Regions from separate parts of the Pannonibacter tanglangensis genome, predicted to be linked through region 1. Evidence: predicted binding sites of a transcription regulator. Region 1 holds the regulator's gene; each other region holds the start of a gene.
The links. Region 1 encodes PhoB, which activates phosphate uptake and scavenging genes when phosphate is short. Its sites were predicted from a motif close to TGTCATNNANCTGTCAT; they were not measured.
Positions count from the first base shown of each region.

Region 2: a site for PhoB is predicted at 1,339-1,355, ahead of GWI72_RS08840 (glycerophosphodiester phosphodiesterase family protein). Genes of this name have one in related genera too.
Region 3: a site for PhoB is predicted at 2,060-2,076, ahead of phnC (phosphonate ABC transporter ATP-binding protein). Genes of this name have one in related genera too.
Region 4: a site for PhoB is predicted at 1,862-1,878, ahead of phnF (phosphonate metabolism transcriptional regulator PhnF). Genes of this name have one in related genera too.

Region 1 is NZ_JAABLQ010000001.1:2,512,839-2,515,752, forward strand. Features, by position in the region: gene GWI72_RS11165 (GcrA family cell cycle regulator) at 1-337, shown strand, start outside; gene phoB (phosphate regulon transcriptional regulator PhoB) at 758-1,456, opposite strand; gene phoU (phosphate signaling complex protein PhoU) at 1,492-2,202, opposite strand; gene pstB (phosphate ABC transporter ATP-binding protein PstB) at 2,238-2,914, opposite strand, start outside.
Region 2 is NZ_JAABLQ010000001.1:1,992,531-1,995,444, reverse strand. Features, by position in the region: gene GWI72_RS08850 (cytochrome b) at 1-394, opposite strand, end outside; gene GWI72_RS08845 (YceI family protein) at 462-1,040, opposite strand; gene GWI72_RS08840 (glycerophosphodiester phosphodiesterase family protein) at 1,443-2,165, shown strand; gene GWI72_RS08835 (FecR domain-containing protein) at 2,546-2,914, shown strand, end outside.
Region 3 is NZ_JAABLQ010000001.1:1,800,747-1,803,660, forward strand. Features, by position in the region: gene phnD (phosphonate ABC transporter substrate-binding protein) at 27-941, opposite strand; gene phnC (phosphonate ABC transporter ATP-binding protein) at 994-1,839, opposite strand; gene GWI72_RS08065 (alpha/beta hydrolase) at 2,493-2,914, opposite strand, start outside.
Region 4 is NZ_JAABLQ010000001.1:1,124,240-1,127,153, reverse strand. Features, by position in the region: gene GWI72_RS05250 (adenine deaminase C-terminal domain-containing protein) at 1-474, opposite strand, end outside; gene GWI72_RS05245 (zinc-dependent alcohol dehydrogenase) at 723-1,760, shown strand; gene phnF (phosphonate metabolism transcriptional regulator PhnF) at 1,928-2,674, shown strand; gene phnG (phosphonate C-P lyase system protein PhnG) at 2,667-2,914, shown strand, end outside.

The DNA.
Region 1 (2,914 bases):
GGCCGCAACGCCGCGTCCGGCCCAGGCCCCTGCGGCGCAGAGCCGCGGGGCGACGGCGCTGAAGATGGACCCGGTCGAGGACGTCGCCGTCGAGGTGGCACCCGAAGCCGCGCCGGTTGCCGAGATCGTGCCGATGACGGAACGGGCGACCATCCTCACGCTGACGGAGCGCACCTGCAAGTGGCCGATCGGCGACCCGAGCTCGCAGGATTTCTACTTCTGCGGCCGGCACTCCGATCCGGGCGTGCCCTATTGCGCGCATCACTGCCGCATCGCCTATCAGCCGGTGAATGACCGTCGCCGCGACAAGGACAAGAAGCAGCTGGCCCGCGCCTGAGCGCCAGCTGCCGACCGTTTCGGGGTGGCCAACCAGTCCGTGGTCGCCCCACCCAACCCGAAGCCCGCCGCGCCTCCGCCCGGCGGGCTTTTGCTTTTACGCTCGGGATGCGCCCAAGCGGCCCGACGTCAGGCGAGACAACTGGCAACAAAAAAGCCCGCCAGAAGCGGGCTGGGCTTGATGTGATGACAAAGCTCGCCCTCTCCGAAGTCATCCCGGCCAAGCGCAGCGCCGAGCCGGGACCGGAGGGGCGAGGCCTCCATATTTCAATCAGCGAACCCGGGAGAGACCCAGGCTCTCCGCTCCCGGATCTCCGCTTCGCTCTCGTCCGGGATGACGATACAGGGTTTGTCAGCAGCCTGAGCCCACCGGAGGCGGGCTCAGCGGCGATGTTTCGCCAGTCGATGACAAGACGCAGCGTCAGCCGGCGACCGCAAACTGGTCGTTGAAGGCGTATCCGGCGCCGCGGACGGTGCGGATCGGATCCTTCACCTTGCCGCGGTTGATCGCCTTGCGCAGGCGACCGACATGCACGTCGACCGTCCGCTCGTCCACATAGACGTCATGCCCCCAGACGCCGTCGAGCAGCTGCTCGCGCGAGAACACGCGGCCGGGCGAGGTCATCAGGAACTCCAGCAGGCGGAACTCGGTCGGTCCGAGATGGATTTCCTTGCCGTTGCGGCGGACGCGGTGGGTCTCGCGGTCAAGCTCGATGTCGCCGGAGCGCAGCATCGTCGACACGACCTCGGGCCGGGCCCGCCGCAGGATGGCGCGCACGCGCGCCATCAGCTCGGGGATCGAGAACGGCTTGACGACATAGTCGTCGGCACCGGTGGCGAGCCCGCGGATGCGCTCGGCTTCCTCGCCCCGGGCCGTCAGCATGATCACCGGCAGGCGCTCGGTCTCTGCCCGCGCCCGAAGGCGCCGGCACAGCTCGATGCCCGACAGGCCCGGCAGCATCCAGTCCAGCAAGAGGAGGTCCGGCTGGCTCTCGCGCAGCCGGATTTCCGCTTCATCGCCGCGGGCGCAGGCCTCCACGGAATAGCCTTCTGCTTCCAGATTGTAGCGCAACAACAGGCTCAGCGGCTCTTCGTCTTCAACGATGAGAACCTTAGGCATTCATACGCTCCAGCAATCGGACGCGGGTGACCGCGTCAGGCGTTCTCGATGTCGGCGAGGCCGGTTTCATCGATCTTGCGGCGAGCCTCCAGCAGCTGCTTGCCCGTCACCATGAAGTAGACGTTCTCGGCGATGTTGGTGGCATGGTCACCGATGCGCTCGATGTTCTTGGCGCAGAACAGCAGATGCGCGCACTGGGTGATCTTGCGCGGGTCTTCCATCATGTAGGTCAGCAGCTCGCGGAACAGCGAGGTGTAGATCGCATCCACCTCGTCGTCACGCTCGCGCACGGCCTGGGCTGCCGCAGCGTCGTGGCTGGTGTAGGCGTCAAGCACGGCCTTGAGCTGGCTCAGCGCCAGTTCGGACATGTGCTCCACGCCGAAGGCGGCCTTCTTGGAGTTGAGGTCGCCGTCGATGGCAATGACGCGCTTGGCGATGTTCTTGGCAAGATCGCCGACCCGCTCCAGGTCGTTGGCGATGCGACCGGCGGCCATGATCTCGCGCAGGTCCTGGCCCATCGGCTGGCGCAGGGCGACGATGCGGATGAACTTCGCCTCGATCTCCTGCTGCAGCTCGTCGAGACGCGCGTCCTGCAGGATGGTCTTGTGGGCCTTTTCCAGATCCTGCGACAGCAGGGCGGTCACGGCGTCGTTGACCAGCGCCTCGGCGAGGCCACCCATCTCGGCCACACGGCCAGCCAGCTCGCGCAGTTCTTCATCGTAGGAACTGACGGTATGCTCGGACATGTTCAAATCCTTCTCGCGTTGGAAACAACTGGACCTTAACCGAAGCGACCGGTGATGTAGTCCTGCGTACGCTTGTCCTGCGGGTTGGTGAAGATGTCCTGCGTCGCGCCTTCCTCGACGAGATTGCCGAGGTGGAAGAAGGCGGTGCGCTGGGACACGCGGGCGGCCTGCTGCATGGAGTGGGTCACGATCACGATCGTGTAGTTGGCGCGCAGCTCGTCGATCAGTTCCTCGACCTTGGCCGTGGCAATCGGGTCCAGCGCAGAGCACGGCTCGTCCATGAGGATCACTTCCGGGCTGACGGCGATGGCGCGGGCAATACACAGGCGCTGCTGCTGGCCACCGGACAGGCCGGTGCCCGGGCCGTCGAGACGATCCTTGACCTCGTTCCAGAGGCCGGCCTTCTGCAGCGAGGAGGCAACGATCTCGTCCAGCTCCGACTTCTTGCGGGCAAGACCGTGAATGCGCGGGCCATAGGCCACGTTCTCGTAGATCGACTTCGGGAACGGGTTCGGCTTCTGGAACACCATGCCGACCTTGGCGCGCAGCTGCACCGGATCGACCTTGGGGTCGTAGATGTTCTCGCCGTCGATGGAGATGTTGCCCTCGACGCGGCAGATGTCGATCGTGTCGTTCATGCGGTTGAGGCACCGCAGGAAAGTGGACTTGCCACAGCCCGACGGGCCGATGAAGGCCGTGACCGAACGCGGCT
Region 2 (2,914 bases), 520 kb from region 1:
GAAGATGCGGCACGTTGACGGCGCCGAACAGCAGCGTCGGGATGTTCCAGGGGGATGCGGAGACCATCAGCCAGCCGGTGAGGGGAATGGCGAAGATCAGCGCATAGAGGCCGATGTGGCCGAGATGGGCGGCCGCCTTTTCCCAGGCCGGCATGGCGGACGGAAGCGCCGGGCTCGGGTTGGCGAAGCGCCAGATGAGGCGGAAGATCGCGAGGCCCAGGATCACGAAGCCGATCGACTTGTGCAGCTGGAACAGGGCAAAGGTGCCCGGATCGGTCAGCGGCAGGCGGTGCATGTACATCCCGAGGGCGAGCATGGCGATGATCATCAGCGCCATCGTCCAGTGGAAGGCAATCGCGACCCAGCCGTAGCCGGAGGAACTGTTGCGCAGCATGGCGGCTCTCCCGATGGGGGCCGGACGCGCGGGGTGCGGCGTCCGGCCCGGGTTCGCGCGGCGGCCCTTACTGGGCCGCGGCGAGGGTTTCGGCATGCAGGGTGATGGTCACCTCATCCCCGACATAGGGAACATACATGTTCATGCCGTAGTCGGAGCGCTTGATCGTGGTCTTGCCGGCAAAGCCGATCGCCGGCTTCTTGGCCATCGGATGCTCGCCCATGGCCGTCACGGTCACCTGCAGGGTCGCCGGCTTGGTGATGCCCTTGATGGTCAGGTCGCCGACGATCTCCAGCTCCTTCTCGCCGGTCTTGGTGACCTTGGTGCTCTTGAAGGTGGCCTGCGGGAACTTGGCGACATCGAAGAAGTCGGCGCTCTTCAGGTGGGTGTCACGGTCGGCAAAGAAGGTGTCGAGCGTGGTGGTGTCGATGGTCAGCTCGATGGAGGAATTCTCCGGCTTGTCGGCATCGACGAGGAGCTTGGCCTCCCAGCCGCCGAAGCGGCCGTCGGTGGTGGAGAAGCCGAGATGGTCATAGGTGAAGGACAGGTTGGAGTGGCTCTTGTCGAACTCGTAGGCAACCGGGTCCGCGAGGACCGGGGTGGCGAACAGCGCGAGCGCGAGAGCAGAAACAGCGAAACGGGTCATGTCAGGTCTCCGGACGGGAAGAACGGGATGGCATTGCGAATGCCTGCGCTTCAACATGTAGCTGATTTCGCGCAAGGCACAATTTGACGAACTGTTCACTCGGATTGAACGACGTAGCAGCGTCATTTGGGGCACTGATTACTATTCAGCGTACAACAGCGCGGAAATCCTTGTGAAATTGCGTAGCTGGCGCGGCATGGGGCCGGGGGCTCCGTGACCGGCGATCACGCCGGGATCGCGGCTTTGTGAGCCGGACCTGTTGCGGCGCACAATCGATTTCCGGGCGCAACGTCCGCCCTGTCATCAATCCATCAAGCGGGTCAGGCAGGAAGAACGGGCTGGGGCGCGGCCGCAGTCGGCCCTCGGGACGTCGGTCGGCTGCGGGCACAAGAGGACACGCATGTGACGAAGGCCATACTGATCTGCCATCGGGGCTTGTCCCGACAGGCGCCCGAAAACACGCTCGCCGCCCTGGAGGCCGCCCTTGCCGCCGGCGCCGATGTGATCGAGTTCGACATCCGCACCAGCCGCGACGGCATCCTCTATGTCATTCATGACGAGACGGTGGACCGGACGACGGACGGGCGCGGCCGCGTGGCCGACATGACCTCGGCCGAGCTCGACGGCCTCGATGCCGGCAGCTGGTTTGGCGCTGCCTTTGCCGGCGAACGCATTCCCCGCCTGTCCGTTTTCCTCGATGCCTGCAAGGGCCGCATCGGAACCTATGCCGAGATCAAGGCGGCCGATCCGGCGCGGGTGCGCGACATGCTGGCGGCGCGCGGGATGCTGGACCGGGCCTGGTCCTTCTCCTTCGACGAGGGCATCCGGGCCCAGATGCGGGCGCGGGTCCCGGACCTGCGCCGCATGGTGCTGTTCCAGCACACGGGCTCCGTCGAGCGGGCCGTTGCCGCCGGCGCGCATATCCTCGAGTTCAACGAGACCAACGTCACACCGGAGCGCGTGGCCCAGGCCCATGCGGCCGGTCTCGTGACCCAGCTCTTCTATGCCGGCGCGGAGGAGGCCGTGTTCGAGCGGGCCCTCAGCTGCGGTGTCCAGCAGATGAACATCGACGAGCCGGATGTATTGCGCGCCGTCGAGGCGCGCCTCATGCTGCCGGTGTCGTGAAGCCTCGGAAACGGACGCAGAGGAAGTTGCGCCTCTATCCGGTTGCTGAAAATTTACAATCCCGATTCAGCTCGGGTTAAGGTCAGGATGTTCCAATCGTTCCGAAAAGTATCATGTCGGGACTGGGAACAATGTGGGCACAAGCTACTCCAGCGGATCCTTCCGAGGGCGTCGCGCCGTTTCGTCCTGATGAGGGCAGGCCCAGAGGGGGGCACCGTGTCCGCAGCCGCGGCCGAGCCCTGTGTCTGGCTCTCTGCCTGGCACTTCCGCTCCTGACCGTCCCCGGCATTGCGCAGGCGTCCGACTGGATCATCCAGCGGACCAGCGGCAAGGTCTACCTGCTGGCCCCCGGGGCTGCGCCGGTGGCGGCGCGGCCGGGCATGCCTTTGCCGCGCGGCGTGACGCTGGCCACGCGCGGGGGTGCCAAGGCGGTGCTGGCCCGCGCCGGGGAGACCGTGCTGGTCGCGCCCAATACGACCATCGCCATTTCGAGCCTGAAGTCGACGGACCGCACGACGACGCTGCTGCAGCGCGACGGGACGGTCACGGTTGACGTCCAGAAACGCGGGCAGCCGCATTTCACGGTCGAGACGCCCTATCTCGCTGCCGTCGTCAAGGGAACCCGCTTTGACGTCTCGGTGCGGCGCGGCGCGGCAGAAGTGCGGGTCGACCGGGGGCTGGTGCAGGTTGTCGACATGGACACCGGCGAGCGGTCTCAGGTTGGCCCTGGACAGAGCGCCAGCACCACG
Region 3 (2,914 bases), 710 kb from region 1:
GCCCGCGCCCTTCCCGTTTTCAGGGATTACTTCTTGATGGTCGCCTTGCGGGCTTCGATGATGGTGTCATAGAAGGCCGGCTCGACCGGGACGTAGCGGTTGATCTCGCCAGCAGCCACCTTGTAGAGGCAGTCCTTGTCGTCCTGGTGGAACGACAGCAGCGAGGCCTTGACCTTGTCCTTCACGTCCTGCGGCAGGGTCGAGCGCATCACGATCGGGCCGTTCGGGATGATCGGCGACTGCCAGACCTGACGCACGGTCGACATGTCGAGCATGCCCTTGTCGACCATCTTGCGCAGGTTGCCGTTGGAGTAGCCTTCTTCCCACTTGCCAACGCCCGAAGCCCAGGTCACGCCAGCGTCGACGTCGCCGTTGACGACGGCGAGAACGGACTGCTCATGGCCGCCAGCGAAGGTGGTGGACCCGAAGAACTCGGTGTCCTTGAAGCCTTCCTTGGCAAGGGCGACGACCGGAACCAGGTAGCCAGAGGTCGAGTTCGGGTCAGCGTAGCCGAGCTTCTTGCCCTTCAGGTCGGCGACCTTCTCGTAGGGGCTGTCGGCCTTGACCAGCATGACGGAGACATAGCCGGTGGAACCGTCGATCTGCTCGGTCGTCACGACCGGCTCGACGGTGCCCGGGGCGTCGATCTGGATGCCGGCATAGGCGGAGGCGCCCAGTTCGGCGTAGTCGAGGTTGCCGCCCTTCAGGCCTTCCATGGTGCCGGCGTAGTCAGCAGCCGGGAACAGCTTGACCGGCACGCCGAGCAGCTTTTCAAAGCGCTTGACGAGGCACTCGTTCGAGCGCAGGCGGTCGGCTTCGTTTTCGCCGCCGAGCAGGCCGATGCGGAATTCCTTGATCGGCTCGGCCGCGACGGCCTGGGTGGCGGTCAGGGCAACGAGGCTCACCGCGGCAGCGGAAGCGATTTTCGACAGAAAGGTCATGTCCTGTACTCCGAGGATGCAGACGATGGATGACAATTGAAGGGCAGCGGGATCACACCGCTGCCGTCGCCACCGGCGTCATCGCACCGGCGGAAGCGGCAATCTCCGGCGCAGCCACGCGGCCGCCAGCCAGGGAGGTCGAGGTCGAGGCCTCGTCGAAGTTCTCGCCCGCCCCGTAGATCTCGCGGGCAGCGGCCGTGGTCAGCTCGTTCGGACCGCCGTCGAACACGATGCGGCCATCGCGCATGCCGATGACGCGGTCGCAGTAGTTGCGGGCGGTGTCGAGCGTGTGCAGGTTGCAGATGACGGTGAGGCCGTCCTCGACATTGATGCGCTTCAGGGCATCCATGACGACCTGGGCGTTCATCGGGTCGAGCGAGGCAATCGGCTCGTCGGCAAGCAGCATGCGCGGCTGCTGCGTCAGGGCGCGGGCAATCGCCACGCGCTGCTGCTGGCCACCGGACAGGTTTTCCGCACGCTGCAGCGCCGTCTCGGCAATGCCCAGACGGTCAAGGTTCACGAGGGCCTGAGCCCGCTCCTCACGGGTGAAGAGCTTGAACATGGACGGCAGCGTGCCGTGCATGTTGAGGCGGCCGAGCAGCACGTTGGTGAGCACATCAAGACGCGGCACCAGGTTGAACTGCTGGAAGATCATGGCGCAGTCGCGCTGCCAGCGGCGCTGCGCCGTACCGGACAGCGCAAGCACGTCGCGGCCCTCGATGACGATGCGGCCCGAGGTGGCCGGCGTGAGCCGGTTGATCATGCGCAGGAGCGTCGACTTCCCGGCGCCGGAGCGGCCGATGATGCCGACCATCTGCGGCTTGTCGATCGAAAAGGTGACGTTGTTGACGGCCGTGCGCGAGCCGAACTGCTTGGTTACGCCTTCAAAGGTGATCACCGGACGCCCCGTTTGTTGATCTCGTTATGGGGCGACAAGAGCCATGGTTTTGTAACAATCGGATGACGAGTTACTGGCCGGTTGAAAATTTGAAATGAAGTTTTGATGACAGTGCAAGTGCATCCTGCGGAAGGACCTTTTTCCAGGACGTCGAATGTTACAGAATGATTACAGTCTGTCGCCGAAAAACATGAGATGATGCCGGCACCTAGCCAAACGATGTCATGTAACTGACATATTCACGGCAGCTATGGCATCCAGAGGCACTGTCTATGGATGCCGGATGTGAGCCGCCTGACTTTTTTCGCGCAGTGCAGTTCTCGGGGGCACCCGGCAGCGCGCGGCGGCTGTCCGACGGGGGCCAGATGCGGGCGAAGTGCGTGCCAAAAGGACCAAGGGCGGACGAAGGGCGGGCGAAAGGCGGGCGAAAGACGGGCGAACGGCGGGCGCGGCCGGCGACGCGGCACCTTGAAACGCCGAGCGCCCCGGATCCTGGCGGACCCGGAGCGCTCGCGATGGGGAGGTGATTCCGGGCCACGTGACGCGGCCCCGGTACCGGCTGCAGATGCCGCTCACGCCTTGCGCGGTGGTCAGGCGCTGCCGCGCATCAGCCAGTCGAGGGCGCGATGTGTCGGCATCCCATGGCCTTGGCCTCAGGCGCTGACCAGCGCCAGCAGGGCGCGACCGACATCCGTCGCCGGGTCGCAGAGATCGAAGACAATGTCGAAATGGTTGCGGTTCCGGACGAGGAGCTCAGGTCTGCCGAGCGCCTCGGCATAGGCCCGGGTCTGACGGTGAAATCCCGCCGTCTCGTGTTCGGCGACCGCGATCACCGCCTGCGGGGCCCCGGCCGTGCGGCGCAGCGGGCTGAGGCTCTCGATCTCGGCCGGGGTCAGCTGCATCCAGTCCTGCACATGGCTGCCGGCGACGGGGGCAAGCTCGAACAGGCCGCTGAGCGGCAGCGCGCCCTTCAGCACCTGGCCGGGCAGGCCGAACTCCTGCTGCCAGCCCGTCATCATCAGCGTGCCGGCAAGATGTCCGCCGGCCGAGCTGCCGGTAACGACGATCCGCCGGC
Region 4 (2,914 bases), 1.4 Mb from region 1:
CGAGGGCGCGCAGGAGGGCATCTGGGTGTAGATGTTGATCGGCTGCAGCAAGGCCTCGTCATGCATCATGCGCACACCCGCCAGCCCCAGCACATTGGCAATCTCGTGCGGGTCATGGAAGATCGTCGTCGTGCCATGCGGGGCGACGGCGGCGGCGAACTCTGCCGGCGTCAGCATGCCGCTCTCGATGTGCATGTGGCCGTCACACAGGCCGGGGATCAGGTAGCGCCCCTCGGCCTCGACGATCTCGGTCCCCTCCCCGATGCAATGCGAGGCGTCCGGCCCGACATAGGCAAAGCGCCCCTCGGCAATCGCCACCTGCCAGCCGTCAAGGATCTCGCGGCTCTGCACATTGACAAGGCGCCCTCCCCGGATCACCAGATCCGCCGCCGCCCGACCCGCCGCAACCGCGACAAGGCGCGGGGCAACCTCGGCCCAGGATTTCGTCCGGTTCTCGGCGGCGGCATCGGTCACGTGGCTAACTCCCTGACTGCAATGACTTGTCGTCGGCCATGGTCCTTGCTGTGCCGGCGGGTGTCAAGCTTGGCAAGGCGGTTTGCACCGCCCTCTCCAGACCTCGCAAGACTACGGAGGTGCTGCCGGCTTTGATCTGGCGCAAGGCCGCGCAAGACTTGCGTCTTTAACGTCCCGGTTGTCCGGTTCCGGCCACACACCAGGGCCAAAGGACACGCTCTTTCCTCAATCCAAGGAAGAAAGACAAAATGTCAGCGACACCCAATCCGGCGACCATGAAGGCCGCCGTCGTGCGGGCCTTCGGCGCCCCGCTTGATGTCTGCGAGGTCGCCCGTCCCGTCGCCCTCCCCGGCAAGATCGTCGTCAAGGTGATGGCCAGCGGCGTCTGCCACACCGACCTTCACGCCGCCGACGGCGACTGGCCGGTGAAACCCAATCCCCCCTTCATTCCCGGCCACGAAGGCGTCGGCATCGTCTGCGAGGTCGGGGCCGGCGTGAAGGGCATCAAGGAAGGCGACCGGGTCGGCATGCCCTGGCTGCACTCCGCCTGCGGCCACTGCAAGCACTGCGTCGGCGGCTGGGAAACCCTCTGCAACGAGCAGCAGAACACCGGCTACAGCGTCAACGGCGGCTTTGCCGAGTATGTGCTGGCTGACCCCGGCTATGTCGGGCATCTGCCGGCCGGGCTCGAGTTCGCGCCCGCCGCGCCCGTGCTCTGCGCCGGCGTGACCGTCTACAAGGGCCTGAAGGAAACCGACACACGCCCGGGCGAGACCGTCGCCATCATCGGCATCGGCGGGCTTGGCCACATGGCCGTGCAATATGCCAAGGCCATGGGCCTGCATGTGGTCGCCGTCGACATCCATGACGACAAGCTGGCCCTTGCCCGCAACCTGGGGGCCGACCACACCATCAACGCCCTGACCACCGACCCGGTTGCCGAGATGCAGAAACTGGGCGGGGCCGAGGGCGTGCTGGTCACGGCCGTCTCGACCAAGTCCTTTGCACAGGGCTTCGGCATGCTGGCCCGGCGCGGCACCATGAGCCTCGTCGGCCTGCCACCCGGGGACTTCCCGCTGCCGATCTTCGACACGGTGCTCAACGCCAAGACCATTCGCGGCTCCATCGTCGGCACGCGCAATGACCTCACCGAAAGCCTCGCCTTCGCGGCCGAGGGCAAGGTCAGGGCGCACTACTCGGAAGACAGCCTCGACAACATCAACGCGATCTTCGACCGCATGCGCCAGGGCGCGATCGACGGCCGTGTGGTGTTGCGCATGAACTGACCCTTCCGGGCAGGATCATGTCATCCGGAATGATCCGATCTGTCCGCACAAGCATCCGCGCGGCCCCCTGCCGGGCCGCGCGGCACGTTTTCAGGCCGGCGCGTCACGGCTCTGTCACTTAAACCCGCTATGCCTCTCCAAGTCATTCGAATGAATTGGAGGCCTTGATGGCGCGGGAAACGTGGCAGTCGATCCGGGACCGGCTGGCAGCCGACATCCTCTCCGGCGTGCTGGCACCGGGCGCGCAACTGCCGACCGAGCCGGAGCTTTGCGCCGAATTCGGGGCCGGACGCCATTCGGTTCGCCGCGCCATTGCCGCCCTTGCGGTCGAGGGCAAGCTGCGCGTCGAACAGGGCCGCGGCACCTTCGTCGAAAGCGCGCCTCTCATCAACTACCAGATCAGCCGCCGCACCCGCTTCCGCCAGAACCTCCTGAGCCAGGGCGTGACGCCGGCGGGCGAACAGGTGACCGATGACGTGATCGCCGCGCCGCGCCGCGTGGCGGAGGCGCTGGAGCTGCCCGAGGGCGCGCCGGTGCACCGGCTCATGCGCCGGGGCCTTGCCGACGGCGTGCCGATCAGCCTCGGCGTCGCCTGGCATCCCTTCGACCTCATTCCCGACATGGCCGAGCAGCGCCGCGCCGGCCGCTCCGTCACCGACATCTACCGCGCGCATGGCATCACCGACTACCTGCGCAAGAGCACCACCATCTACGCCCGCCGCCCCACCCTCGAGGAGGCGCGTCTGCTCAAGCAGCACCCTGACCAGCCCGTGCTGGTCGTCACCAAGACCGACGCGACCCTCGCCGGACGGCCGATCGGCTACTCCCAGGCCATCTGGGCCGCCGACCGCGTGCAGTTCACCTTTGATCTTCCCGACGAAGCCGAACCCCGGAGTCCTGACCAGGATGACTGAGACCACCCCCACCCATGAGGCCACCAGCGGCCACAGCGCCTTTCTCACCGCGCTCTCCCATGGCGATGCGGACAGCGTGAAGCGTTTTGCCGAAGGCCTGCTGCCGCAGCTGGGAGCCGTCGAGGTCCTGCGCAGCCGCACCGGCCTGGTCATGCTGCCGTTCCGCGACACGGTGAAAGGCACCGATTTCCACCTCGGCGAGGTGCTCGTCGCCGAAGCCGAGGTCCGCCTCACCGACCA